One region of the Streptomyces sp. NPDC025618 genome, then DNA from elsewhere that is predicted to be linked to it. Evidence: predicted binding sites of a transcription regulator. Region 1 holds the regulator's gene; the other holds the start of a gene.

Region 1 (14,503 bases):
CTCCACGGGGGAGGAGTCGATCTCCATGCGCAGCCGGGAGGCCGCCTCGTCCACGAGGTCGATGGCCTTGTCGGGCAGGAAGCGGGAGGTGATGTAGCGGTCGGAGAGGGTGGCGGCGGCGACCAGGGCGGAGTCGGCGATCTGGACCTTGTGATGCGCCTCGTAGCGGCCCTTGAGGCCGCGCAGGATCGCGATGGAGTCCTCCACGGAGGGCTCGGCGACCAGCACCTGCTGGAAGCGGCGCTCCAGCGCGGGGTCCTTCTCGATCCGCTCGCGGTACTCGTCCAGCGTCGTCGCGCCGACCATGCGCAGCTCGCCGCGGGCCAGCATCGGCTTGAGCATGTTGCCCGCGTCCATGGCGGAGTCGCCCCCGGCGCCCGCGCCGACGACCGTGTGCAGCTCGTCGATGAACGTGATGATCTGGCCCTCGCTGGACCTGATCTCGGCCAGGACGGTCTTGAGCCGCTCCTCGAACTCACCGCGGTACTTCGCGCCCGCGACCATCGCGCCGAGGTCGAGCGAGACGAGCCGCTTGTTGCGCAGCGACTCCGGGACGTCGCCCTTGACTATCCGCTGCGCCAGCCCCTCCACGACGGCGGTCTTGCCGACGCCCGGCTCACCGATGAGGACCGGGTTGTTCTTCGTGCGCCGGGAGAGCACCTGCACCACGCGGCGGATCTCGGCGTCCCGGCCGATGACCGGGTCGAGCCTGCCCTCGCGGGCCGCCGCGGTGAGGTCCTGGCCGAACTTCTCCAGGGCCTTGTACGTGCCCTCCGGGTCAGGCGAGGTCACGCGCTGCCCGCCGCGGGCCGCCTCGAAGGCCGCCAGCAGCTTCTTCGCGGACGCGCCCTGCCGCTCCAGCAGCTCACCGGTGCGGCCACCCTTGGCGGCAAGCCCGATGAGCAGGTGCTCGGTGGAGATGTAGGTGTCGCCCAGCTCGCGGGCGCGCTGCGAGGCGTCGGCGATGACGGCCAGCAGCTCGCGGTTGGGCTGCGGCGGCGCGACCGTCGACCCCTGCACGCTCGGCAGCCCGCCCAGCTCCCGCTCGGCACCCGACCGCAGCGCCGCGGCGTCGGCCTCGACGGCGGCGAGCAGGTCCATCACGTTCTCGTTGTCCTGGCCGGCGAGGAGGGCGAGCAGCAGGTGCGCGGGGGTCATGTCGGCGTGCCCCGCCGACACGGCCCGCTCACTGGCACCGCTCAGCGCCTCACGGCTCTTGTTCGTCAGCTCCGCATCCACGACTGTGCACTCCTCCTCTGTCCCGCTCCGATGGCTGCCCTGCTGAAGCCAACGTGCGATAAGTTGAGCGTAGTCCACTCAACCTTGGATTGGCCAGCAGATCCGCCCGGTTCCATGCTCCGCCTGCGGGCCGCCGTCCGCACACGCGTGCCTGGCGCGCTCCTTCGAGTGACATCGCCACGATCACCGCCCACCCCGCCGGTCCGCGGGCATCACTGGCCTTCAACCGCATTGGGGGTGCAGCATGACTGCTATGGCATACGAGCCGACGGCTACGCAGGAAGAACTCCTCCTGGAGAGCTTTCTGGCCCTGGAGACCCCTGAAGGCTTCAAGGCCGAGCTCATCGAGGGGGAGATTGTCGTGTCACCGGCACCGGATGGCGAGCACGAGGACTACCTGAGCACAGTCATCCGTCAGGTGCTGCGCATGTCACGCACCGACATGGACTGCTCCGGCAACAAGGGCCTGCTCATGCCCAGCGGAGGGCGGTGCCCGAAGAACCACGTGATCCCCGACGCCACATTCGCCCCGCGCGAGCTGCGTCTCTTCCGCGGCGCTCCCTCGTGGATGCCCTGCGACGGTGTGGCCATGGTCGTCGAGGTCACCAGCAACAAACCGGACGGCGACCGCATCACCAAGCGCCACTGCTACGCCCGTGGCGGGATCCCGCTCTACGTCCTCGTCGACCGTGAGCAGGGCACCGTCACGCTGCACAGCGACCCCGACCCCGCGATCGACGACTACGCGGAGGTCCACTCCACGGCCTTCGGCAAGCCGCTTCCCCTCCCCGAGCCGTTCGCCTTCGACCTGGAGACGTCCGACCTCGCCTGAGCGGGCCACGACTACGCTTCCGGCATGGCTCACGATCTGCGCAACCTCTCCCCCGCCTACGTCGAGTTCTGGCGGGAGCGGCACATCTGCACCCTGACCACCACCCGGCCCGACGGCAGCCCGCACCTGGTGCCCGTGGGGGTCACCTTCGATCCCGCGGCCGGGATCGCCCGGGTCATCACCAACAAGGACAGCCGCAAGATCGCGAACATCCTGGCCGCCGGAGCGGACGGCGCCCGGGTCGCGGTGTGCCAGATAGGCGAGCGGCGCTGGGCCACCCTGGAGGGCGTCGCCGTCGTGCGCACCGAGCCGGAGGCCGTCGCGGACGCCGTCGCGCGCTACGCCGAGCGGTACGGCCGGACGCCCGCCCCCAACCCCGACCGCGTCCTCGTCGAGATCACCGTCACCAAGGCGCTGGGGCTGGTCTGAACCGACCCCGGTTGGCCCTGTGCTGATGCCGCGCGGCGCGGGCACTCGTACCGTCGGGATGACGGTCGTCCCGACGGCAAGACTCGACGGCAAGAGGAGTACCCACGTCATGAGCGGCGCCGAGAGCGCGGATCACGTCAGCGTCCACCTGACCGGCTGCGGACACCAGGACGCGGGCGCGGTGTTCCGCGCCCTGGAGGCCGCGTTCCCCGAGGGCGCCGGGCCCCCGCGCAGCGAGACGAAGGCGGCGGGCCCCGGGCACCCCATGGTGTGGTGCATGGTCGTCGACGCCCGCACCCGCCGCACGCCCGCGAAGGGCGCGCCGGTGCCGCTGTCCGGCCCGGTCGACGTCGATCTCTTCGGTGCCGCGGACCCCGTGCGCCAGGTCGGCGAGGAACTGGCCACGGCCTTCACCGTGGAGAGCCGCGGCACGGTCCCCGGCGAGCACGAGCTGGAGGTCCGCCTCCGCCTCACCGGCTGAGGCCGTCGGCGAGGAGACACGGAGGGGCCCGGAGAGCATGCCGCTCCCCGGGCCCCTCCGGACCGGCTCAGCCCTGGTCGCGCCTGGGGCGCCAGACCACGAGCGCGCTCGTCTGCTGCACGTCCTGATACGGGACCAGGTCGCGGCGGTACGAAGCGTGCACCGCGGCCTCACGCTGCTGCATGGCCGTGGCGGCGCCCTCGACCGCGCCCTGGAGCTCCGCGATGCGCGCCTTGAGCGCGGACACCTGGTTCTCCAGCTCGATGATGCGCTTGATGCCGGCGAGGTTGATGCCCTCGTCCTGGCTCAGCTGCTGGACCTGCCGCAGCAGCTCGATGTCGCGCGCCGAATAGCGCCGGCCGCGCCCGGCCGTGCGGTCCGGGGAGACCAGGCCGAGCCGGTCGTACTGCCGCAGCGTCTGCGGGTGCAGGCCCGACAGCTGCGCGGCCACGGAGATGACATAGACCGGCGACTCGTCGGTCAGCTGGAAAGGCTGTGCTGGTTCGAAACGCCGTCGTCGGCCGTCCATCTCATGCTCCCTTCGCGGCCTGGAACAGCTCGGCCCTAGGGTCCTGGCCCGCCGTCGCCTCGCGGTACGCCTGGAGGGCGTCCCGCGCCTTGTCGTCGAGCTCCTTCGGCACGGCCACCTCGACGGTGACGAGGAGGTCGCCGCGGGTGCCGTCCTTGCGCACCGCGCCCTTGCCCCGGGCGCGCATCGTACGGCCGTTGGGCGTGCCCGCCGGCAGCTTGAGGGTGACCGGGGGGCCGCCGAGCGTCGGCACCTTCACCTCGCCGCCCAGCGCCGCCTCCGCGAAGGAGACCGGCACGGTGACGGTGAGGTTGTCGTCCTTGCGCCCGAAGACCGGGTGGGTGTCAACGTGGACGACGACATACAGATCGCCGTTCGGCCCGCCGCGCTCGCCCGGGGCGCCCTTGCCGCGCAGCCGGATCCGCTGGCCGTCGGAGACGCCCGGCGGGATGCGGACCTGCATGGTGCGCGAGGACGTGGCCCGGCCGCTGCCCTTGCAGACGTCGCAGGGGTTCTCGGGGATCAGCCCGCGGCCCTTGCAGTCGGGACAGGGGTCGGTCAGCGAGAAGCCGCCGCCCGAGCCGTGCGACACCTGACCGGTGCCGACGCAGGTCGGGCAGACCCGCGGCGTGCCGTTCTTGTCGCCCGTGCCGGAGCACGTCTTGCACGCCGCCGAGGAGGACATCCGCAGCGGGACCGTGGCCCCGTCGACCGCCTCGGTGAAGCTGAGCGACACCTCGGACTCGATGTCCTGGCCCCGCCGGGGCTGCGTACGCGTGCCGCCGCCGCGGTTGAACAGGCCGCCGAAGACATCGCCGAGACCGCCGCCGAACCCGCCGGCGCCCGCCCCGCCCTGGGCGCCCCCGAAGAGGTCGCCCAGGTCGAAGTTGAAGGAGCCGCCGCCCGCGCCGCCCGGCCCGGGACGGAAGCCGCCGCTGCCGAAGAGGGCGCGTGCCTCGTCGTACTCCTTGCGGCGCTTGGGATCGGCGAGGACGTCATTCGCCTCGGAGATCTCCTTGAAGCGCTCCTCGGCCTTGGTGTCGCCCTTGTTGGCGTCCGGGTGGTTCTCGCGTGCGAGCTTCCGGTACGCCTTCTTGATCTCGGCCTCGGTGGCGTCCTTGGGCACGCCGAGGACCTTGTAGTAGTCCTTCTCGACGAAGTCCTTGGTGCTCATCCCCGGCGTCCCTCCTTCCGGTCACTGCGGTCGGTCATAGCGTCAGCCCTTGTCCGGGCCACCGCTCTCGTCGGCCTCGTCGCCCTCGCCGTCGCCCTTCTGCGCGCCCGGCTGGGGCTCGGCGACCGCGACCCGCGCGGGGCGGATCGTCCGCTCGCCGATCCGATACCCCGGCTGCAGAATCTGCACGCACGTGGTCTCGGTGACGTCCGGCGCGTAGCTGTGCATCAGCGCCTCGTGCACCAGCGGGTCGAAGGGCTCGCCCTCCTTGCCGAACTGCTGCAGGCCCATCTTGGCGACGACCGTCTCCAGCGACTCGGCGACGGACTTGAAGCCGCCGACCAGCTCGCCGTGATCACGGGCGCGGCCGATGTCGTCGAGCGTGGGGAGGAGCTCGGACAGGAGGTTCGCGACGGCGATCTCCTTGACCGTGACCCGGTCCCGCTCCACACGGCGACGGTAGTTCTGGTACTCGGCCTGGAGCCGCTGGAGGTCAGCCGTGCGCTCACTGAGCGCCGACTGGGCCTGGTCCAGCTGTGCCTGGAGCCCTACCTCGACCAGTTCTTCCCCGGCCGGGGCCGGGCCCGCCTGGTCGGCGGACCCGGCGCCCTGCGCCGCGTCTTCGGGGGGGGCGTCGGAGGGGACTTCAGGCTTCTCGTCGAAACCCGGGGTCTCCTCGGTCACGCCGCACCGCCCTTGGGCTTCTCGTCGTCGACGATCTCGGCGTCCACGACGTCGTCCTCGGGCTTGGCCTGGCCGGCGCCGGCAGCGCCCTCGGCACCGGCGGCGCCCTGGGCGGCCTGCGCGTCGGCGTACATCGCCTGGCCGAGCTTCTGGCTGACCGCGGCGACCTTCTCGGTCGCGGTGCGGATCTCGGCCGTGTCCTCGCCCTTGAGCTTCTCCTTCAGCTCACCGACAGCGGTCTCGACCTCGGTCTTGACCTCGGCCGGGACCTTGTCCTCGTTGTCCTTGAGGAACTTCTCGGTCTGGTAGACGAGCTGCTCGCCCTGGTTGCGGGTCTCGGCGGCCTCGCGGCGGCGGTGGTCCTCCTCCGCGTACTGCTCGGCCTCCTGGCGCATGCGGTCGACCTCGTCCTTGGCGAGCGAGGAGCCGCCGGTGACGGTCATCTTCTGCTCCTTGCCCGTGCCCAGGTCCTTCGCGGTCACGTGCATGATGCCGTTGGCGTCGATGTCGAAGGAGACCTCGATCTGCGGGACGCCACGCGGGGCCGGCGGCAGACCGGTCAGCTCGAACATGCCGAGCTTCTTGTTGTACGCCGCGATCTCGCGCTCGCCCTGGTAGACCTGGATCTGCACGGACGGCTGGTTGTCCTCGGCCGTCGTGAAGATCTCGGAGCGCTTCGTCGGGATCGTGGTGTTGCGCTCGATCAGCTTGGTCATGATGCCGCCCTTGGTCTCGATACCGAGGGACAGCGGGGTGACGTCGAGCAGCAGGACGTCCTTGACCTCACCCTTGAGGACACCGGCCTGGAGCGAGGCGCCGATGGCGACGACCTCGTCCGGGTTCACACCCTTGTTGGCCTCCTTGCCGCCGGTCAGCTCCTTGACGAGCTCGGCGACGGCGGGCATACGGGTGGAACCGCCGACCAGGACCACGTGGTCGATCTCGGACAGGTTGATGCCCGCGTCCTTGATGACGTTGTGGAACGGCGTCTTGCAGCGCTCCAGCAGGTCCGCGGTCAGCTGCTGGAACTGGGCGCGCGTGAGCTTCTCGTCCAGGTGCAGCGGGCCCTCGGCGGACGCCGTGATGTAGGGCAGGTTGATCGTGGTCTCGGTGGACGAGGACAGCTCGATCTTCGCCTTCTCAGCGGCCTCGCGGAGGCGCTGGAGGGCCATCTTGTCCTTGGACAGGTCGACGCCGTGGCCGTTCTGGAACTGCTTGACCAGGTAGTCGACGACGCGCTGGTCCCAGTCGTCACCACCGAGGTGGTTGTCACCGTTGGTCGCCTTGACCTCGACGACGCCGTCGCCGATCTCGAGCAGCGAGACGTCGAAGGTGCCGCCACCGAGGTCGAAGACCAGAATGGTCTGGTCGTCCTTGTCGAGGCCGTACGCCAGGGCGGCCGCGGTCGGCTCGTTGACGATGCGCAGGACGTTGAGGCCCGCGATCTCACCGGCCTCCTTGGTGGCCTGGCGCTCGGAGTCGTTGAAGTACGCCGGGACGGTGATGACCGCGTCGACGACCTTCTCGCCCAGGTAGGCCTCGGCATCCCGCTTGAGCTTCTGCAGGATGAAGGCGCTCATCTGCTGCGGGTTGAAGTCCTTGCCGTCGATGTTGATCTTCCAGTCGGTGCCCATGTGGCGCTTGACCGACCGGATGGTCCTGTCGACGTTGGTGACGGCCTGGCGCTTGGCGACCTCGCCGACCAGGACCTCACCGTTCTTCGCGAAGGCGACGACGGACGGCGTGGTCCTGGCGCCCTCGGCGTTGGTGATGACGGTGGGCTCACCGCCTTCGAGAACACTGACGACGGAGTTCGTCGTACCCAGGTCGATGCCGACCGCACGTGCCATGTCGATTCCTCCAGCTGACTTGAGTGGAACAGACTCAAGCGTGCAACACAGATCTCCCGCTGTCAACGGAGATGAGTCGAGGGCGCTCAACTCTTATGCGGGTCTTATGCGCAGGGCGGGTCCGGGGAAGGGGCGCCGAGGGGGGTCCGAGCGACACAGATCACCGGCGGTGCGCCTATATCGGGGGCGCGGGAGTGAGTAGTCTCGTACGGACTGGATAAGTTACCCATTAGTAATCCCGCTCGCGCAGGTCCGAGGAGCCCCTCCATGCAACTCGCCGCGATCATCGTGTCGCTGGTAACCATCGCGGTCGGCGTCGCGCTGCTCGGCCGTGCCGTCCTGCAGATCTACCGCCAGCTGCGGCTCGGTCAGCCCATCCCCGCCGGCACCCGCACCGACGAGCCCGTGCGGCGCACGGTCACGGTGGCCAAGGAGTTCCTCGGCCACACCCGGATGAACCGCTGGGGCGTGGTCGGCGTCGCGCACTGGGGCGTGGCCCTGGGCTTCTTCTCGCTGCTGATCACGATCGTCAACGCGATCGGCCAGCTCTTCAAGGCCGAGTGGCTGCTGCCGGTCATCGGGGACTGGCTGCCGTACGAGCTCTGGGTCGAGTTCTTCGCCCTGGTGACGACGCTCGGCATCCTCACTCTGATCGTCATCCGGCAGCTGAGCAAGCCGGGCAAGGCGGGCCGCAAGTCCCGCTTCGCGGGCTCCAACTTCGGCCAGGCGTACTTCGTCGAGGCCGTCATCCTGATCGTCGGCGCCTGCATCATGACGCTGCGCGGCCTGGAGGGCGCCCTCCACGGCGTCGACCACTACGAGGTCGGGTACTTCGCCTCGTACCCGCTGGTCGCGGCCTTCAGGGGGCTCAGCCTCGAGACGCTGCAGAACGTCACCTACCTGGTGGCGATGATCAAGATCGCGACGTCCTTCATCTGGATGATCACGATCTCCCTCAAGACCGACATGGGCGTCGCCTGGCACCGCTTCCTCGCCTTCCCCAACATCTGGTTCAAGCGCGAGTCCGACGGCGGCGTCGCCCTGGGCGCGCTCCTGCCGATGGTCAGCGAGGGCAAGCCGATCAACTTCGAGGACCCGGGCGAGGACGACCAGTTCGGCGTCTCCCAGATCGAGCACTTCTCCTGGAAGGGCCTCCTCGACTTCGACACCTGCACCGAGTGCGGCCGCTGCCAGTCGCAGTGCCCCGCCTGGAACACCGGCAAGCCGCTCTCCCCGAAGCTGCTGATCATGTCGCTGCGCGACCACGCGCACGCCAAGGCCCCCTACCTCCTGGCCGGCGGCGGCAAGGACATGGAGGGCACCGAGAAGGCCACCGCCGAGCAGCTGAAGGACGTCCCCGCGGCGGCCCTGGCCGAGGCGGAGCGGCCGCTGATCGGGACGCTGGAGGAGAACGGCGTCATCGACCCCGACGTGCTGTGGTCGTGCACCACCTGCGGCGCCTGCGTCGAGCAGTGCCCCGTCGACATCGAGCACGTCGACCACATCGTCGACATGCGCCGCTACCAGGTCATGATCGAGTCCTCCTTCCCCTCCGAGGCGGGCACGATGCTCAAGAACCTCGAGAAGAAGGGCAACCCCTGGGGCCTGGCCAAGAAGCAGCGCCTGCAGTGGACCAAGGAGGTCGACTTCGAGGTCCCCGTCGTCGGCAAGGACATCGAGGACCTCACCGAGGTCGACTACCTCTACTGGGTGGGCTGCGCCGGCGCCCTGGAGGACCGGGCGAAGAAGACCACCAAGGCGTTCGCCGAGCTCCTGCACATCGCCGGCGTGAAGTTTGCCATCATGGGCGGCGACGAGAACTGCACCGGTGACTCCGCCCGCCGCCTGGGCAACGAATTCCTCTTCCAGCAGCTCGGCCAGCAGAACGTCGAGATGCTCAACATGGCGTTCGGCGAGTCCGCCGAAGGTGAAGAGGGTGAGGAAGGCGTCAAGGTCGAGAAGGCGAAGAAGAAGATCGTCGCGACCTGCCCGCACTGCTTCAACACCATCGCCAACGAATACCCGCAGCTCGGCGGCGACTACGAGGTCATCCACCACACCCAGCTGCTCCAGCACCTCGTCGACGAGGGCAAGCTGATCCCCGTCACCCCGGTCGAGGGCCTGATCACGTATCACGACCCCTGCTACCTGGGCCGCCACAACAAGGTCTACACGCCGCCGCGCGAGATCATCGCGAAGGTGCCGGGCCTGCGCAACGAGGAGATGCACCGCCACAAGGAGCGCGGTTTCTGCTGCGGCGCCGGCGGCGCGCGCATGTGGATGGAGGAGCGCATCGGCAAGCGCATCAACAACGAGCGCGTGGACGAGGCCCTGTCCCTCAACCCGGACATCGTCTCCACCGCCTGCCCCTTCTGCCTCGTCATGCTGACCGACTCGGTCAACGGCAAGAAGAACGAGGGCAAGGCCAAGGAATCCATCCAGGTCGTCGACGTCTCCCAGCTCCTCCTCGAATCGGTCAAGGCACCGGTCGAGCCCGAGGGCGACGGGGAAACCGCCGACGCACCCGAGCCCGAACCGGTGAAGTAGCCGACTGGCAGGCATCGCGCATTCCTGACGAAGGCCGGTCCCCGCGTGACATCGCGGGGACCGGCCTTCGTCGTCCGGTGTGACGCGCTCTCCATTTGCCGGCGCCGCCGCTTCACACCTCGCCGGGCCCTGAGTTTTCCCCTAAGGGATGTCACAGGACGGCAGCAATGGCGGGGCCGATTCCCCGCCCCCGGCTCCGCACTTCCCAGGAGCGGGTACGTTCGAAGCGTGGCTGGATTCAGGATGGGACGCGGACGGGACTCACACGACCCCGGCCCCGCGCAGCAAGGACAGCGCCCGGGGCAGCGGTACCAGGCCCCGTACGGCGGTCAGACCGGTGCTCAGGGCGGCGGTCAGCAGTGGCAGCAGCCACCGGGGCACGACGAGCCGGAGTACTTCGGCGGTGGCCCGCAGCAGGGCTACGGTCAGTACGACCCCGGCCGCCCCGCCCCGCACCACGGGCGGAGCGCCGACGATCCGGGCCACACACAGCAGTTCAGCGTCGGCGAGGCGCCGGACGCCTACGGCGCGTACAACGGCGGCCCGGCGGGCGGCCCGTACGGCCACGGCCCGCACAACGACGGCTACGGCGACGGCTCCTACAGCGGCGGCACGTACGGCGGTGGCTCCTACGGCGACGGTTCGTACGGCGGCGGCGACACCTACCGCGCGGGGCAGCAGATGCCCGCGCCGCCCGCCGGGCCGCGTCTGCCGTGGAAGGAGCTGCTGAAGGGCATCGTCCTGCGCCCGTCGGCCACCTTCTGGCAGACGCGCGACCACGCGGTGTGGGTCCCGGCCGTGATCGTCACCTTCGTCTACGGCCTGCTCGCCGTCTTCGGCTTCGACAAGGCCCGTGACGACGTCCTGCACGCCACGCTCGCGAACAGCATCCCGTGGGTGCTGATGACCGGCGTGATCGTCGTGATCTCCGGCCTGATCCTCGGGGCCGTCACCCACACCCTCGCCCGGCAGCTCGGCGGCGACGGCATATGGCAGCCGACGGTCGGTCTGTCGATGCTGATCATGTCGATCACGGACGCGCCGAGGCTGCTCTTCGCGATGTTCCTGGGCGGGGACAGCACGATCGTCCAGGTGCTCGGCTGGGCGACCTGGCTGGCGGCCGCCGCGCTGTTCACCTCGATGGTGAGCAAGTCGCACGACCTGCCGTGGCCGAAGGCGCTGGGCGCGTCCGCGATCCAGCTGGTCGCGCTGCTGTCGATCATCAAGCTGGGCACGCTGTAGCGGTCGCCCGTATGTCATGGGGAAGGGCCCCGGTCGCACCACTTCGCGACCGGGGCCCTTCCCTATGCGCTGCTGCCTCTACGCATTTACGCGCACTCGCATTTATGCGCGTAGCAGGCTTACGCGTCGAGGACCTGACCCTCACGCCGGACGACCGGCGGTTCCACGCTCCACGGGAAGTTGATCCACTCGTCGGTGCGCTTCCAGACGTACTCGCAGTCCACCAGGGAGTGCGACTTCTGGTAGATCACGGCGCTGCGCACCTCGGCCACCGTGCCGAGGCAGAAGTCGTGGACGAGCTTGAGCGTCTTGCCCGTGTCGGCGACGTCGTCGACGATCAGGACCTTCTTCTCGGAGAAGTCGATCGCGTTGGGCACCGGCGCGAGCATCACCGGCATCTCCAGCGTGGTGCCCACACCGGTGTAGAACTCCACGTTGACCAGGTGGATGTTCTTGCAGTCCAGCGCGTACGCCAGGCCACCCGCGACGAAGACGCCGCCACGTGCGATGGAGAGGATGATGTCCGGCTCGTAGCCGTCGTCCGCGACGGTCTGCGCCAGCTCACGGATGGCCTGCCCGAAGAGGGGGTAGGTCAGATTCTCGCGCTTGTCACTCACTGTTGCTGTTCGCCTTGTCCCTGCTCAGACCTGTGTGCGGTGAAAGTTCTGGAAGGACCGCGAGGGCGTCGGCCCGCGCTGGCCCTGATAGCGGGAGCCGTGCTTCGCGGACCCGTAAGGATGCTCGACGGGTGAGGTCAGCCGGAACATGCACAGCTGCCCGATCTTCATTCCCGGCCACAGCTTGATCGGCAGCGTGGCCATGTTCGACAGCTCCAGCGTCACATGACCGGAGAAGCCGGGGTCGATGAAGCCGGCCGTCGAGTGCGTCAGCAGGCCGAGCCGGCCGAGGCTGGACTTGCCCTCCAGACGGGAGGCCACATCGTCGGGGAGCGTGATGACCTCGTACGTCGAGGCGAGCACGAACTCACCGGGGTGCAGGATGAACGCCTCGTCACCCTCCGGCACCACCTCACGCGTGAGGTCCGCCTGCTCGACCGCCGGGTCGATGTGGGGGTACCGGTGGTTCTCGAACACCCGGAAGTAGCGGTCCAGCCGCACATCGATGCTCGAGGGCTGCACCATCGATTCGTCGAACGGGTCGATGCGCACCCGGCCGGCGTCGATCTCGGCCCGGATGTCCTTGTCTGAGAGAAGCACGGGTCGAGGATACGCGGAGAAGACGGACAACGCGGGCCCGGTCCGATCGGACCGGGCCCGCGAGGCACTCAGGACTCCTTGATCACCGCTTCTGGACCGCCACCGGCACGGAATGCCGCAGCCGGGCGCAGCGCGGGCAGCGGAGCAGCCGCCCCGGGCCGAGCCGGCCGGGACCGAGGTTCTGCATCGGGAACGAAGCGGTGCTGAACACGTGCCCTTCGGCACAACGAACGACGGTGCGCTCCATCGAGCTCCCTTTCCCCATGGTGTTGCTCATGCGCGCCTCCGGCACGACATGAAAGACAAAAGCCACATTAGGGGATGTATCGCAGCGACCCGCACCCGGCACTCCCGGCCGCCCCCGCCGACTTGTCACCCCCCACCGTACGCCCCAACTCCCGCCCCCCGAGGCCGTGTCCCCACCCCCTTCACCAACCCCGCAAAAGCCGTGAAGACCCTCACGGCACGTGCGCCGGGGGTCTTCGATGGGGTAGAGTGTGCGACGATACGACGCTCCGAAACGGGCGTCCGCGCGGGTGTAGTTTAATGGTAGAACATGAGCTTCCCAAGCTCAGAGCGCGAGTTCGATTCTCGTCACCCGCTCCAATGAGAAAGCCCCAGGCCGTCGGCCCGGGGCTTCTTTGTTGTGCGGATCCCCCGGTCTTGCGGGCCGCGGGCGCGGCACCGCCGGTCATGCCGTCAGGTGCGCGATCCGGCCGAGCTCCGGGCGGAGGGCCGCCGCCGACGCCGGGTCGACCGCGCGCAACAGGGCCCAGGCGGCATGGGCGTTGCGGGCCGCGCGGCGCGTCTCCACGTCCGGGGCCCCGGCCTGGCGGCGGCGCTCGGCGGCGAGGACGTGCAGCCGGGTGGCGGCGGCCCAGTCGTCGCGCAGCAGCAGGGACAGCCAGGCGCGGGTGGCCAGCGCGCCGAGGGTGTGCGGGTGGAGGGGGCCGAGGTCGGCGGTCAGCGCGGTCTCCAGGTCCGCTGCCGCGGCCGCCGCGCCCGCCAGGTCGCCCCGCAGCTCGGCGGTGACGACCCGGCCGAGCAGGGCCGCGTGGCGGGGTTCGAGCGGCCCGGTCCGCTCGGTGAGGGACGCGAGTGGGGCGGCGGGTGCAGGAGGGGCCACCGGCGCGGGGTGCGGAGCGTCCAGCGGTGTCACCGCGCCATCGTGGTCGACTATCAAAGGCCAGACCGAGCCGTCGGGCTCCTTGGCGTTGATCCGCACCGGATGCCCGCGGCGTGCGGCCCGGACGCGGATGTCGGCCAGGGCCGACGTGCGCGCGTCCTGCCCCGGCAGGTTCTCGACCGGCTCCCCGTCGACGGTGGTTTCTCCCGTGGCGCTGATCACGATCGTGTACACGGGTGTCAGCGGGACCGAGTCGAGGTCCGTCACAACAGGCATGGCCAATCCTTACTTCCCGCCGGTCCCCTTCGGTTCGGCGGCACCATCATCACCCGGGTCATCCCGCGTTGGGGTAGTAGGGGGGTGACCAGCCCAGGTACTTCGCACCCCACTTCGTCTCGATGTCGGTGGCGGGCACGATGGATATCTCGCCCGGCGTCACGATGTCGTTGGACGCGACCTTGCCGTCCCCGACATAGATCGCGACATGTCCGGCACGGTGTCCGGTGTCCCAGAACATCAGGGCGCCCGGCGGCGGGTTGCGGTCGCCGTCGTGGCGCATGTCCTTGGGCATGACGTCCGTGTAGTGGTCGATGGCGTAATTGGTGCCGGAGGAGTTCCAGCCGTACGCGATCGAGGTGAAGGCCAGGCACTTCTGGTACCAGTCCGAACGGTGGCTGTCCGCCTCGGCGCGCGCCCACTTGATCGCGTCCTCGGTGGAGTGGCGGTTCTTGACGACGTCGGGCCAGGACGACTTGCCGTCGTGGAACGGCTCACCCGGCTTGCCGGGTTCGCCCGTACCGGACGTGTCGCATGTCTCCGGCGGCTCGTCGGGGTCCTTGCTGCCCTTGCCGTTGTCCGCGGGCTTGCCGCTCGATCCGCTGCTGTCGGACTTGCCGGGGTGGTTCTCGCCCGAGCGCTCCAGGTCGATGCCCGCTTCCTTGGCGATGCTGCGGGCCTGGGTCTCCTTCGGTCCGTAGGCGTCGGCGAAACCGGAGCGCTGCACCTTCTGGGCAGCGTCGTTCAGCGAGAGGTTCTCCCACGGGACGTCGTCGAGCCCCGGCGGGTCGCCGCTGTCACCGCCGAAGAAGAACATGTGGGCCGCGTATTTGGGGTCCAGGATCTGCTCCCTCGTGCCCCAGCCCGACGAAGGCCG
Region 2 (14,503 bases), on a different contig from region 1:
CCGCGCTGCCGCCCGCGCTCCGCTCCGCGACCGCCGGCGAACCCTGGCTCCGGCTGTGGCGGTCCGCGCTCGCCCTGCTGCGCGCCACCGATCCGCCGCGCGCCGCGGAGACCACGGCCCTGCTGCGCTGCCTGGTCCCGCTCGCCCGCGCCGGGCCGCACGGGCAGGGCGGGCGCGGGGTGAGCGCGACCTTCCGGGCGGCCCCCGGCGCGGTGCTCGCCACCCTGCCGGACACCGCCGCCGAACTCGCCGCCGTGCTCGTCCACGAGACGCAGCACAGCAAGCTGGCGGTGCTGCACGACCTGCTGCCGCTGCACCACGCGGGGCCGTACGCCGCCTACCGGGTCGCCTGGCGCACCGATCCGCGCCCGCTCGCGGGCGTGCTCCAGGGCACCTACGCCCACCTGGCGCTGGCCGACTTCTGGGGCCGCGTCGCGGCGCGCGCCGGGCTCCCGGCGGGCACCCGGGCAACCGCGCGGGCCCGGCACGATTCCTACCGCCGACAGGTCGCGGAAGCCCTGCCCCTCCTGCTTGAATCCAATGAACTCACCCCCGCGGGCGTCGAGTTCGCCACAGGAATGCGAGCGCACCACGCGGGCCTGGGGCGGACCGCCGGGCCCGCGACGGCACTCGGCGGAACGTCACCGTTCGGTGACGTACGGTAATCTTGGCGTCGTGCCGGTCCACCCGGCCGCCGCGGCGCGGAGCAGTGAGGGGACGTGCGCATGAGTGACCGAACCGGTGCCGCGCAGAGCCGGCCGGGGCCCGAGGGCGAGCGCTTCGTCGTCGTGTTCGCCGGCTTCCACCGGCCCTGGGCCACCTGGATCCGCCACCGGCTGGAGAGCCACGGACACCGGGTGGCCCTGCAGCGCTGGGACCCCCGCCGGGAGGTCCCCCTCGAAAGCGCCCTGGGCGACCTGCTGCTGGCCTCCGGGCGGCTGCTGCTCGTCCTCAGCGACTGGTTCTTCCAGCTGGGCCCGCGCCGCGACGGCGAGTGGGACGAGGTCCTGCGCGGCGTCGTCGCCGCCCACGCCGAGCGGTTCGCCGCCGTCAGCCTCACCAACCGCGCCCTGCCGCCCGCCACCGCCGTCCTGGAGCCCGCCGACCTCTACGGCATCGGCGCCCAGGAGGCCGAGCGCCGCCTCCTCGCCCGGCTCGGCCTGCCGCCCGGCCCGCCGCGCCGCGGCATCCCCGAGGGCCCCGGCTCCCGCTATCCGGGCGACCCGCCGGCCGTCTGGGGCGAGGTGCCGCGCCGCGACCCCCGGTTCACCGGCCGCGACGACCTCCTCAACCAGCTCCAGGAGCAGCTGACCGACGCCGAGCAGGGCACCGCCGTCTGCGCGCTGCTCGGCATGTCCGGGATCGGCAAGACCCAGCTCGCCGCCGAGTACGCCCACCGCTTCAGCGCCGACTACGACGTCATCTGGTGGGTCAACTCCGACATGCGCGGCACCCAGCGCGAGCGCCTCGGCGAGCTCGCCGCCGAACTGGGCCTGCCCAGCGGCTCCGAGCCCGGCGAGCGCATCCGCGCCGTCCGCGAGGCCCTGCGCCGCGGCGAGCCGTACGGCCGCTGGCTGCTGATCTTCGACGGCTGGGACGACATCGACGGCGCCCACGAGCTGCTCCCCGAGGGCCCCGGGCATGTGCTGATCACCTCCCGCAACCGCAGCTGGACCGCCCAGGGCGCCACCCCGGTCGAGGTCCCCGGCTTCCAGCGGCACGAGTCCACCGGCTATCTGATGCGCCGCGCGCCCCGCATCACCGCCGAGGAGGCCACCGAGGTCGCCACCGAGCTCGGCGACATCCCCCTCGCCCTCGTCCAGGCCGCCGCCTGGCTCGGCGAGTCCGACATGGCCGTCGGCGACTATCTGCGCCTGGTCCGGGAGGGCGAGCTCTCCGGCCTCGCCGAACAGGGCGACTTCGACGGCGTGCCGCGCTCCTCCCTCACCTCCTGGTCGATACTGATCAACCGGCTGCGCGAGACCCAGCCGCACGCGGTGGAACTCCTCACCCTGTGCACCTCCTTCGCCCCCGGCCGGATCCCCATCGGCCTCGTCCGCCACCTCCCGCCCGCCGAGCTGGTGGAGAGCCTCGGCTGGCTCGCCACCGACCTGCCCAGCTGGACCAGGGCGCTGGACACCCTCGTCAACTACTCGGTCCTCACCCGCGACACCCGCGGCACCGTCCCCGGCGAGCCGGGCCCCGAGCAGGAGTCCGTGCACATGCACCGGCTCGTCCACGACATCGTCGCCCGCCTCACCTCACCCCAGGAGCGGCAGGCGCACCAGCGCATCGTCCGCCGGATGCTCGCCGCCGCCGACCCCGGCAACCCCCAGGACACCCGGCTCTGGCCGCGCTACGCCGAGCTCCTCCCGCACCTGGAGCCCTCCGGCGCCCTCGGCAGCCACGACGCGCGCGTCCAGGAGACCGTCCTCAACTGCCTGCACTACTGCCACCGCAGCGGCGAGTTCCGCACCGGCATCGAGCTCGCCGAGCAGGTCCGCGCCCGCTGGAGCGAGCTCTTCCCGCCCGAGCACCCCCGCATGCTCGACCTCACCGTCCGCCAGGGCAACATCCTCCGGGCGTACGGCGTCTTCCGCTCCGCCTATGAGCTCGACCGGGAGCTGCTGGAGCGGCTGCGCGCCTGCGCCCCCACGGGCCCCCGCCCCGGCAGCGGCACCGCCCTGATGACCGCCACCAGCTGCCTCGCCGCCGACCAGCGCTACCTCGGCCAGTACACCGAGGCCCTCCAGCTCCAGCGCGAGGTCCTGCACACCGCCCGGGAACTCCTCGGCCCCGACGACTACTTCACCCTCAACGCCCAGCACAACCTCGGCGTCGGCCTCAGACTGCTGGGCCGCTACGCCGAGGCGTACGACACCGACCTGGAGACCCTGCGCAAGCGGGAGTCCCTGCTGCGCGCCCGGCACGCCGCCACCCTCGTCTCCGGCATCTCCTGCGCCCGCGACCTGCGGCTCATGGGCCGCTACCGCGACGCGCTGGCCCGCCAGGAGCTCGGCATGCGGCTGCACCTCCAAGTGCTCGGCCCCCAGCACCCGCAGACCCTGCGCGCCCACCACAACCTCGTCCTGTGCGAGCGGCGCGCGGGCGGCTTCCAGGACGTGGGCGCCGCCATGGCCAGCCTCCTCGAACAGATGGAGAAGGTCCACGGCCGCGGCCACTACGCCACCCTCGGCCTCGTCGTCGACCACGGCAACCACGCCCGCGAGCACGGCGACCTCGGCCACGCCCGCGACCTCATCACCGAGGGCGAGGCCGGCTTCCGCGCCCTCCTCGGCCCCGCCCACCCCGTCACCACGGGCATGCTCACCAACACCGGCCTCGTCCTCCAGGCCGCCGGGGAGCGGGCCGAGGCGCTCACCATGTTCGAGGCCGCCCACGCCGGGCTGTCCGCGACCCTCGGCCCCGAGCACCCCTGGGTGCTGGGCTGCGCCCTCAACGCCGCCGCCGGGCGCAACTTCAACGGCCGCCTCGACGCCGCGCTGGAGCTCAGCCGCGAGACCCTCCGCCGGGCCCGGCACGCCCTCGGCGAGGACCACCCGCTGACCCTGTCCTGCGAGGTCGCCCTCGCCGCCGACCTGCGGGCCCTGCGCGAGCACGAGGAGGCGTCCAAGGTCGAGCGGGACGCCCTCCAGCGGCTCACCCGCACCCTGGGCGCCCAGCACCCGCACGCCCTCTCCGCCCGCCAGCGCACCCGCCCGTACTGGGACTTCGAGCCCTACCTCGGCTGAGCCGCGCCGCACACACGGGTCAGGGCCCCCGCCGCTTCCGCGGTGGGGGCCCTGACCTTTACTGCTTGTACTGCTTGTACTGCTTCGCGCGAGTGCGCCGGGATCAGATGTCGAAGACCTCGGCGACCAGTGCCTGCTGCTCCGCCTGGTGGCGCTTGGCCGAGCCGACCGCCGGGGAGGAGGAGTGCGGCCGGGAGATCCGGCGCAGCCGCTCCCGGGCCGGGATGTCGGCACCGACGGCCAGGTCCAGGTGGTCGATCAGGTTCAGCGCGATGAACGGCCACGCACCCTGGTTCGCCGGCTCCTCCTGGGCCCAGACGAACTTCTCCGCCGCCGAGTACTTCGCGAACTCGGCCTGGAGCTCCTCGCCGGGCAGCGGGTAGAGCCGCTCGATACGGACGATCGCCGTGTCGTTGGCGCCCCGCTTGGCCCGCTCCGCGACCAGGTCGTAGTAGACCTTGCCCGCGCAGAAGACGACCTTGCGGACGTCCTCGGTGACCACGGTGTCGTCGCCGATCAGCGGACGGAAGGAACCGCTGGTGAACTCCTCCACCTTCGACGCCGCCGCCTTCAGGCGCAGCATCGACTTCGGGGTGAAGACGATGAGCGGCTTGTGGTGCGGGTTGTGGACCTGCCAGCGCAGCAGGTGGAAGTAGTTCGACGGCAGCGTCGGCATGGCGACCGTCATGTTGTTCTGCGCGCAGAGCTGGAGGAAGCGCTCGATCCGGGCCGAGGAGTGGTCCGGGCCCTGGCCCTCGTAGCCGTGCGGCAGCAGCAGCGTGACGCCGGAGGTCTGGCCCCACTTCTGCTCGGAGGAGGAGATGAACTCGTCGGTGATGCTCTGGGCACCGTTGACGAAGTCACCGAACTGGGCCTCCCACAGCACCAGCGCGTCCGGGCGGGCCAGGGAGTAGCCGTACTCGAAGCCCATCGCCGCGTACTCGCTGAGCAGCGAGTCGTAGACGTTGAAGCGGGCCTGGTCCTCGGACAGGTAGAGCAGCGGGGTGTAGTCCTCGCCGGTCTCGCGGTCGACGAGCACCGCGTGGCGCTGGCCGAAGGTGCCGCGGCGGGAGTCCTGGCCGGCGAGCCGGACGGGGACACCCTCCATCAGCAGCGAGCCGAAGGCGAGGGTCTCGCCCATGCCCCAGTCGATCGTGCCGTCCTCGATGCTGGCGGCGCGGCGCTGGAGCTGCGGCACCAGGCGCGGGTGCACCGTGACGTTCTCCGGCACGTTGACCTGCGTCTCGGCGATCCGCTTGACGACCTCCTGGGAGATCGCGGTGTTCACCGGGGCCGGGAACTGCGGCAGCTCGGTCACCGGCTCGTAGGCCGCGGGGGCCGCGTCGGCGTCCCGGACCTCGACGAAGACCTTCTCCAGCTGGCCCTGGTAGTCCTGCAGGGCCTGCTCGGCCTCTTCCAGGGTGATGTCACCACGGCCGATCAGCGACTCGGTGTAGAGCTTGCGCACCGAGCGCTTCTTGTCGATCAGGTCGTACATCAGCGGCTGGGTGAACGAGGGGTTGTCCGACTCGTTGTGGCCCCGGCGGCGGTAGCAGATCAGGTCGATGACGACGTCCTTGTTGAACGCCTGGCGGAACTCGAAGGCGAGCCGCGCGACGCGGACCACGGCCTCCGGGTCGTCACCGTTCACATGGAAGATCGGCGCCTCGATCATCCGGGCGACGTCGGTGCAGTACATCGACGAGCGCGAGGACTCCGGCGGCGCGGTGAAGCCGACCTGGTTGTTGATGACGATGTGCACGGTGCCGCCGGTGCGGTAGCCGCGCAGCTGCGACATGTTCAGCGTCTCGGCCACGACGCCCTGGCCCGCGAAGGCCGCGTCGCCGTGCAGCTGGACGGGGAGGACGGTGAAGTCCGTGCCCGCCTTGCCGATGATGTCCTGCTTGGCCCGCGCGATGCCCTCGACGACCGGGTCGACGGTCTCCAGGTGCGAGGGGTTGGCGGCCAGCGAGACCTTGATCTGCTCGCCGTCCAGGCCCGTGAAGGTGCCCTCCGCGCCCAGGTGGTACTTCACGTCGCCGGAGCCGTGCATCGACTTCGGGTCGAGGTTGCCCTCGAACTCGCGGAAGATCTGCGCGTACGACTTGCCGACGATGTTCGCCAGCACGTTCAGCCGGCCACGGTGGGCCATGCCGATGACGACCTCGTCCAGGCGCGACTCGGCGGCCGCGTCCAGCACCGCGTCCAGCAGCGGGATGACGGACTCGCCGCCCTCCAGGGAGAACCGCTTCTGGCCGACGTACTTCGTCTGGAGGAAGGTCTCGAACGCCTCGGCGGCGTTCAGCCGACGCAGGATGCGCAGCTGCTCCTCGCGCTCCGGCTTGGAGTGCCCGCGCTCGACCCGGTCCTGGATCCACTTGCGCTGCTTGGGGTCCTGGATGTGCATGAACTCGATGCCGGTGGTGCGGCAGTACGAGTCGCGCAGCACGCCGAGGATGTCGCGCAGCTTCATCAGCGACTTGCCCGCGAAGCCGCCGACCGCGAACGCCCGCTCCAGGTCCCACAGGGTGAGGCCGTGCTCGGTGATGTCGAGGTCGGGGTGCTTGCGCTGGCGGTACTCCAGCGGGTCGGTGTCGGCCATGACGTGGCCGCGGACCCGGTAGGAGTGGATCAGCTCGAAGACCCGGGCGGCCTTGGTGACGTCGTCGTCGTGCGAGGCGTCGATGTCCTTGAGCCAGCGGATGGGCTCGTAGGGGATGCGCAGCGCCTCGAAGATGTCGTCGAAGAAGCCGTTCTCGCCCAGCAGCAGCTGGTTCATGATCCGCAGGAACTCGCCGGAGGCGGCGCCCTGGATCACGCGGTGGTCGTAGGTCGACGTCAGGGTCATGACCTTGGAGATGCCCAGCTTGTTCAGGGCGTCCTGCGAGGTGCCCTGGAACTCGGCCGGGTAGTCCATGGCGCCCACGCCGATGATGAGGCCCTGGCCGGGCATCAGGCGCGGCACGGAGTGCACGGTGCCGATGCCGCCGGGGTTCGTCAGCGAGGCGGTGACCCCGGTGAAGTCGTCCATCGTCAGCTTGCCGACGCGGGCGCGGCGGACGATGTCCTCGTACGCCTGCCAGAACTCGAAGAAGTTGAGCGTCTCGGCCTTCTTGATGGCCGCGACCACGAGCTGGCGGTCGCCGTTCGGCTTCACCAGGTCGATCGCCAGGCCGAGGTTGACGTGCTCGGGCTTGACGAGGGTCGGCTTGCCGTCCTTCTCCGCGAAGGAGTAGTTCATCGACGGCATCAGCTTCAGCGCCTGCACCATGGCGAAGCCGATGAGGTGCGTGAAGGAGACCTTGCCACCGCGGGCGCGCTTGAGGTGGTTGTTGATGACGATGCGGTTGTCGAACAGCAGCTTCACCGGGACCGCGCGGACGGACGTGGCCGTCGGCAGCTCCAGCGAGGCGTTCATGTTCTTCGCCACCGCGGCGGCGGGGCCGCGCAGCGGGACGTACTCCGGGCCCTTGGCGGGCTCGGCGGTGGCCTTCGCGGCCACCGGCTTGGCGGGCGCCGCGGCCGCGGGCTTCGCCGCGGCGGGGGCGGCGGCCTTCGGCGCCGCGGGCGCGGCCGCGGGAGCGGCGGCCGGAGCCGCCTGCTGCGCGGCGGGGGCGCTCACGGGAGCCGGCGCGGCCGGAGCCGCGGGCGCGGCGGCCGGGGCACTACCGGTCAGGCCCGGTGGCGGCGCGGCCGCCGTCTGACCCGGCTTGTAGTCGGCGAAGAAGTCCCACCAGGCTCGGTCGACCGAGTTCGGGTCCTGGAGGTACTGCTGGTAGATCTCGTCGACGAGCCACTCATTGGGACCGAAGACGTCGGCAGGGCTCTTGCCCTGCCCGTCCTGGTCGGTCGAGACGCTCGAGGTGTTGGGGGACTGTGGCGACACGGCGGCAACCGCCCTCTTCCGCTTCACAAGGTGATGGACAGCGGAAATAAAGGCTACGCCTGTCTGTACCGATGATGCAGGCCACCCGGGCCAGTCGTCGCGCAAGTCACATTCGTCAGGGGGTTTCGAGGCATGACTTGGCGGGAAACACACGGGGTTCCGCAGGTCCCGGGGGATTCTGGGTTCGCTTGAGCGTGCCCCACACTCCCTCGAATGTGTGCCTCCGCCACCGACCCTACGTCAACCTTGATCTCGGGGGCCGCCCGGAAGGGTGACCTGTATGCGGCACCCCTGAGGGGATTCGGCCACGCCGATGCTTCCCCCGTGCAGGTCCACCGCCCAGCGCGCGATCGCCAGCCCCAGCCCCGTGCCGCCGTCGCTGCCCGGCCCCTGCTGGCCCGAGCCGCCCCGGTTGAAACGCTCGAAGACGCGGTGCCGCTCGGCCTCCGGGATGCCCGGCCCCTCGTCCAGCACCTCCAGATCCAGCGACTGGGCGCCCTCGCCCCGGCGCGCCCGCACCGTCACCCGGCCGTGCGGGGGGCTGTGCTTGACGGCGTTGTCCACCAGATTGGCCACCACCTGGTGCAGCCGCTCCGCGTCGGCGTGCGCCGTGAGCTCCGGCGGCGACACGTCCAGATGCAGATGGACGTCCTTGCGGGCGTGCGGCGAGGAGCCCGAGCCATTGGCCATCCCCGCCTCCTTCAGCACCCCCGCCAGATACGGCCACACCTCGAAGCGCCGGGCGTGCAGCGGCACGACCCCGTTGTCCAGCCGCGACAGGTCCAACAGCTGCTCCACCAGCCGGCCCAGCCGCTCGGTCTGCCGCAGCGCGGTGCGCATGGTCTCCGGGTCGGCGGCCGAGACCCCGTCCACCACGTTCTCCAGCACCGCCCGCAGCCCCGCGATCGGGGTGCGCAGCTCGTGCGAGACGTTCGCGACCAGCTCCTTGCGGTGGGTGTCCACCGCCTCCAGGTCGGCCGCCATCCGGTTGAAGGCCGTGGCCAGGTCCCCGAACTCGTCCCGCCGCCCGGCACCCACCCGCCGGGTGTAGTCGCCCTGCGCCATCGCCCGGGTGACGGCGGTCATCTCGTCCAGCGGCGCGGTGAGCCCGTGCGCCACGAACTGCGTTATCAGCAGCGAGGCGATGATCGAGAAGACGGTGATCACCCGGAGCTCGGTCGCCGAGTGGAGCGCCACGAAGACCAGGAAGGTCGTTATCACCACCGACCCGATCACCAGCGCGCCCAGCGCCGCCTTCACCGAGCGGTAGGGATCCAGGGGCCGCAGCGCCTCCCAGACCCGGCCGCCCAGCCCCCCGGGCGACGGATGCCGGTCCTGCGGGCCCTCCGCCCGGCTCCGGACGGCACCCCCCGCGCCGGCGGCCCGCTCCGGCCCGCCGCCCGTCCCGCCGCTCATGCCGCCGGGGTCTCCAGCGCGTAGCCGACCCCGTGGACCGTACGGATCCGCTCCGCGCCGATCTTCCGGCGGAGCGCCTTGATGTGACTGTCCACGGTCCGCGTCCCGGAGGCGTCCGCCCAGTCCCACACCTCCGCGAGCAGCTGCTCGCGGGAGAGGACGGCGCGCGGGGTGTTCGCCAGGCAGACCAGCAGGTCGAACTCGGTCGGAGTGAGGTGCACGTCGGTGCCGCGCACCCGGACTCTGCGCTGCGCGTGGTCGATCTCCAGCTCGCCCAGCCGCAGGATGCCGGTGCGCGGCGTGTGCGCGGCGAGCGCCGCCCGCTCCACCCGCCGCAGCAGCACGTGCACCCGCGCCGCCAGCTCCCGCATCGAGAACGGCTTGGTCATGTAGTCGTCCGCGCCCACGCCCAGGCCGACCAGCATGTCGGTCTCGTCGTCGCGCGCGGTGAGCATCAGCACGGGCACCGGCCGCTGCGCCTGCACCCGGCGGCACACCTCCAGGCCGTCGAAGCCCGGCAGCATCACGTCCAGGACCAGCAGATCCGGCTGCCACGCCTCGGCGGCGTCCACGGCCGCCGGGCCGTCGCCGGCGGTCCGCACCTGGAAGCCCTCGGCCCGCAGCCGGGCCGCGATGGCGTCGACGATCGTCCGGTCGTCCTCGACGACGAGCACCCGGCGCTGCGCCCCGGGGGAGGCCGCGGCACCGTTCGGGCCGATGTGTGTCTGCTCCATGCGCCCCGCCCCTAGCGTCTTCCGTGGCCTGCATCTCCACACAGTCCTGCGGCTGTGGCAAGCAGAGTACGGGCAGGCGGCTGGGGACGGCTACGCGGCACGAAGCGCGAGGTGGACTACGTCCGGTACGCCCCGGGCAACGGCGATCTCTTCGGTTCTTACCCCTTCGAACCCGGCATTCCGGAGCGCGTCCTCGAACGCCTCCGACGGCCGCGCCGACCACACGGCGAGCACCCCGCCGGGCGCCAGCCGGTCGCGGCAGGCCAGCAGTCCGGCGGGGGAGTAGAGCCCGCCGTTGTCCTCGGTCACGGTCCAGCCGGGGCCGTTGTCGATGTCCAGGCACAGGGTGTCGTAGGTGACGGCGGCGGTCCGTACGTACCGCACGAGGTCCGTGTGCACGATCTCCGTACGGGCGTCCGCCAGCGCCCGAGCCGAGAACGCGGCCAGCGGGCCGCTCCGGTGCCAGTCGATCACCGCCGACTCGCGCTCCACCACGGAGATCCGCCCCCAGCGCGGCTCCTCGGCCGCCCGCGCCAGCGAGAAGCCGACGCCCAGGCCGCCGATCAGCACCGCCGGATCCCGCCGCCCGGCGGGCAGGGCGGCCAGGGCCGCGTCGACCAGGAGGCGCTCGGAGCGCCCGTCGGAGGTGTCCATCAGGAAGCAGCCGTTGGCGATGATCTCGTAGACCTCGCCTCTCCTGCGCAGCACGACCTCGCCGTGCGGCCCCTCGCGGCGGTCCACGGTGACGGGTGACGCGTGACGGACATCCTGATCGGTCATGGCAGAGCCTTCCGTAGGTCGGGGGCCCGGCGGACGCAGCGGACGGATCTTCGGTTGAGGGTCGTGACCGGAGTCACGGCCAGAGGTTGATTTGCCGGGCCACTGGGGACCTTAATGTTCACAGTGAGGGCGGAGAGTGAGGCCCGGGGCAGGGCCGCCCGTGATCCATCGCGCAGCAGGAAAGGGGCCTGGCCGAGTGACTGTGGTTGACCCCGCGATGTCGCCTGGCGGCGGCCACGCGTCCGGGCCGGAGACCGAGCCGGCCGCCGCGCCGGCCGCCACCGGGCCCGTATGCCTCCCGTCGCCACGCGGCCCGGTCGCTCCCGCGGCCATCAGGTCCTGGTTCCGCCGGCCGGGCTGGCCGCGGCGGGTCCTGCCGACCCCCACCGGCACGCCGTTCACCTTCGTCTACGGCCTTGTGCTGCTCGGCACCGCGCTCTTCGCCGAACTCGGCGACGAGGCGACCGTCAACCAGCTCCTGCGCGACTCCAGCACCGACGCCGCCCACCTCGCCGACCAGCCCCTCGTGGTCCTCGTCGCCAGTGCCCTGTGGGTGGCGGGCGGCCTCTATTCGCTCTACGGCCTGTTCTTCGCCGTCGTCCTCAGCTCGCTCGAACGCCGCATAGGCCCCGCCCGCACGGCGGGCGTCTTCCTCCTCGGCCACGTCCTGGCCACCCTCGCCACGGAGCTCCCGGTCGCCGGGGCGGTCGCGGCGGGCCGCCTGCCGGAGGCGTCGCTGCACCGGCTCGACTACGGCATCAGCTTCGGCGTGATGGCCTCCGTGGGCGCCCTGTCCGTCCTCCTCCGCCGGCCGGTGGGGTGGGCGCTGCTCGGCTTCGCGGTCCTCCTCTGCGCGCAGGACTTGATCGAATTCGCGGATCCGCTGGCCAGTTGGGGCCATCCGATAGCGCTGCTGACGGGGATGGCTTGCGGGCCTTTCATCCGGGACCGGGGTGGGGTGGCGGGGGGTTGAGGGGGGCTTTGGCCCAGCTTCCCGCCTAGCCGCGCTGGGGCGCGGGCCCCAGGCCCCGACTGCGGGTGCGTTGCCGCCTGCGGCGGGAGCGGCCTGCGGCCGCGTCCTCAAACTCCCCCAGCTACCTCCCCCAGACTCCGTCCGGGGGTGCCCCCAGAGGTGCCCCCAACGGGCTGATTGGGAACCCTGAGGCGGACACGTCCCGCACGTGCTCTCCGGTGGGAGGGGGTGGGGCTGGAGGGTGGGGTTCTGGAACGCGGTGCGTCGTTACGGCACTCAATGCGGGAGACCCGCACCGCACCGCGTTCCAGGTCCCCAGCCCGGAAGACCCGCCCCCGGCACCCACCACCACCCAAGCCCGGCCGGCGTTTGAGGCCGCCCGCCGCAGGCGCACACAAGCCGCACCAGACAACGGCGAACCCCACAACCCAGCCCGGCCGGCGCTTGAGGCCACCCGGACCGCAAGCACCAACGACCCGCACCCGGCAAGCCCACCCGCATTTCGATCGCTCAGAGCGAACACAGGGAACATTCGCCACCCCCTCACGCATTGAGTCGGCATAGCTCAACTTGCCTGCCGAAGGGGAGATCATGGCTTTCACGTCCACACCGCTCACCCTGCCCGTGCTGCCCCTCGACGACGAGGTCGTACTGCCCGGCATGGTCGTGCCTCTCGACCTCTCCGACAGCGAGGTGCGAGCCGCCATCGAGGCCGCGCAGGCCGCAGCCGCAGCCGCTGCCGGGGACGGGACCGGGAAGGGGGCCAAGGCTGGGGCCAAGGCCGGGGAGGGTGACGGGGCCGGCAAGCCGCTCGTGCTGCTCGTGCCACGCGTAGACGGTTCGTACGTCGGCACCGGCACCCTCGGCCGCGTGGAGCAGGTCGGCCGGCTCTCCGACGGGGACCCCGGGGCGCTCATCCGAGGGCTGGGGCGCGTCCGGATCGGGGCGGGTACGACCGGGCCCGGGGCCGCGCTGTGGGTCGAGGGCACCCGGATCGAGGAGGCCGCCCCCGACCCGCTGCCCGGCGCGGTCGCCGAGCTGATGAAGGAGTACAAGGCGCTCGCCACCAGCTGGCTCCGCAAGCGCGGTGCCTGGCAGGTCGTGGACCGCGTCCAGCAGCTCGACGACGTGGCCCAGCTCGCCGACAATTCCGGTTACCTCCCGTTCCTCACCGTCGCCCAGCGCGTCGAGCTGCTGGAGACCGCCGACCCGGTGGCCCGGCTGCGGTCCGCCGTCACCTGGCTGAGCGAGCACCTCGCCGAGCAGGACGTCGCCGAGTCGATCGCCAAGGACGTGCAGGAGGGGGTCGACAAGCAGCAGCGCGAGTTCCTGCTCCGCCGCCAGCTGGAGGCCGTTCGCAAGGAGCTCGCCGACCTCAACGGCGACCCGGAGAGCGAGCCGGACGACTACCGCGCCCGCGTCGAGGCCGCCGACCTGCCGGAGAAGGTCCGCGAGGCCGCGCTCAAGGAGGTCGAGAAGCTGGAGCGCGCCTCCGACCAGAGCCCCGAGGGCGGCTGGATCCGCACCTGGCTCGACACCGTCCTGGAGCTGCCCTGGAACGAGCGCACCGAGGACGCGTACGACATCCCCGGAGCCAAGGCCGTGCTCGACGCGGACCACGCCGGCCTCGCGGACGTCAAGGAACGGATCACCGAATACCTGGCGGTGCGCAAGCGGCGCGCCGACCGGGGGCTGGGCGTGATCGGCGGGCGGCGCGGGGGCGCGGTGCTCGCGCTCGTCGGTCCGCCCGGCGTCGGGAAGACCTCGCTGGGGGAGAGCGTGGCCCGCGCCATGGGCCGCAAGTTCGTCCGGGTCGCCCTCGGCGGCGTGCGCGACGAGGCGGAGATCCGCGGTCACCGGCGCACGTACGTCGGCGCGCTCCCCGGCCGTATCGTCCGCGCCGTCAAGGAGGCGGGCTCGATGAACCCGGTCGTCCTCCTGGACGAGATCGACAAGGTCGGCTCCGACTTCCGCGGCGACCCGGCGGCGGCCCTCCTCGAAGTCCTGGACCCGGCGCAGAACCACACCTTCCGCGACCACTACCTCGAGGTCGAGCTCGACCTCTCGGACGTCGTCTTCCTGGCCACGGCCAACGTCCTCGACTCCATCCCCGAGGCCCTCCTCGACCGCATGGAGCTCGTCCGCCTCGACGGCTACACCGAGGACGAGAAGGTCGTCATCGCCCGCGACCACCTGCTGCCCCGGCAGCTGGAGCGCGCCGGCCTGGCGGCCGAGGAGGTGCGGCTGGAGGACGAGGCGCTGCGCAAGCTGGCCGGCGAGTACACCCGCGAGGCGGGCGTGCGCACCCTGGAGCGCGCCCTCGCCCGGCTGCTGCGCAAGGTGGCCGCCCAGCACGAACTGGGCGAGCGCGAGCTGCCCGTGACCCTGGGCGCCGACGATCTGCGCACCCTGATCGGCCGCCCGCACCACACGCCGGAATCCGCGCAGGACCCGGCCGAGCGGCGTACGGCCGTACCGGGAGTGGCGACCGGCCTCGCGGTCACGGGGGCGGGCGGCGACGTCCTCTTCGTGGAGGCGTCGCTGGCCGACCCCGAGACGGGCGGCGCGGGCCTGACCCTGACCGGCCAGCTGGGCGACGTGATGAAGGAGTCCGCGCAGATCGCGCTGTCCTTCCTCCGCTCCCACGGCGCCGAACTGGAGCTCCCCGTGGGCGACTTCAAGGAGCGCGGCGTCCACCTCCACGTCCCCGCGGGCGCGGTCCCCAAGGACGGCCCGAGCGCGGGCGTGACGATGACGACGGCGCTCGCCTCCCTGCTCTCCGGCCGCCAGGTGCGCCCCGACGTGGCGATGACCGGCGAGGTCTCGCTGACCGGCCGTGTGCTGCCCGTCGGCGGCGTGAAGCAGAAGCTGCTCGCGGCGCACCGGGCCGGGGTGACCACGGTCGTCATCCCCAAGCGGAACGAGCCCGACCTGGACGACGTGCCGGAGGAGATCCTCTCCG

What was found. Region 1 encodes HspR, which represses chaperone genes until heat shock. Its sites were predicted from a motif close to TTGAGNNNNNNNNNCTCAA; they were not measured.
Region 2: the regulator HspR is predicted to act here: its motif matches at 12,092-12,110, upstream of lon (endopeptidase La).

Annotation. Positions count from the first base shown of each region.
Region 1 is NZ_JBVHLW010000003.1:234,665-249,167, reverse strand. It holds gene clpB (ATP-dependent chaperone ClpB) at 1-1,239, opposite strand, end outside; gene ACZ4A5_RS05105 (Uma2 family endonuclease) at 1,493-2,071, shown strand; gene ACZ4A5_RS05100 (pyridoxamine 5'-phosphate oxidase family protein) at 2,096-2,500, shown strand; gene ACZ4A5_RS05095 (hypothetical protein) at 2,610-2,981, shown strand; gene ACZ4A5_RS05090 (heat shock protein transcriptional repressor HspR) at 3,049-3,510, opposite strand; gene dnaJ (molecular chaperone DnaJ) at 3,512-4,684, opposite strand; gene grpE (nucleotide exchange factor GrpE) at 4,727-5,368, opposite strand; gene dnaK (molecular chaperone DnaK) at 5,365-7,218, opposite strand; gene ACZ4A5_RS05070 ((Fe-S)-binding protein) at 7,486-9,765, shown strand; gene ACZ4A5_RS05065 (Yip1 family protein) at 10,009-11,007, shown strand; gene ACZ4A5_RS05060 (phosphoribosyltransferase) at 11,127-11,624, opposite strand; gene dcd (dCTP deaminase) at 11,649-12,224, opposite strand; gene ACZ4A5_RS05050 (hypothetical protein) at 12,307-12,501, opposite strand; tRNA gene ACZ4A5_RS05045 (tRNA-Gly) at 12,757-12,830, shown strand; gene ACZ4A5_RS05040 (hypothetical protein) at 12,916-13,626, opposite strand; gene ACZ4A5_RS05035 (peptidase M23) at 13,685-14,503, opposite strand, start outside.
Region 2 is NZ_JBVHLW010000025.1:86,170-100,672, forward strand. It holds gene ACZ4A5_RS21215 (aKG-HExxH-type peptide beta-hydroxylase) at 1-665, shown strand, start outside; gene fxsT (FxSxx-COOH system tetratricopeptide repeat protein) at 726-3,752, shown strand; gene ACZ4A5_RS21225 (multifunctional oxoglutarate decarboxylase/oxoglutarate dehydrogenase thiamine pyrophosphate-binding subunit/dihydrolipoyllysine-residue succinyltransferase subunit) at 3,856-7,638, opposite strand; gene ACZ4A5_RS21230 (HAMP domain-containing sensor histidine kinase) at 7,879-9,054, opposite strand; gene ACZ4A5_RS21235 (response regulator transcription factor) at 9,051-9,788, opposite strand; gene ACZ4A5_RS21240 (spermidine synthase family protein) at 9,879-10,568, opposite strand; gene ACZ4A5_RS21245 (rhomboid-like protein) at 10,765-11,541, shown strand; gene lon (endopeptidase La) at 12,133-14,503, shown strand, end outside.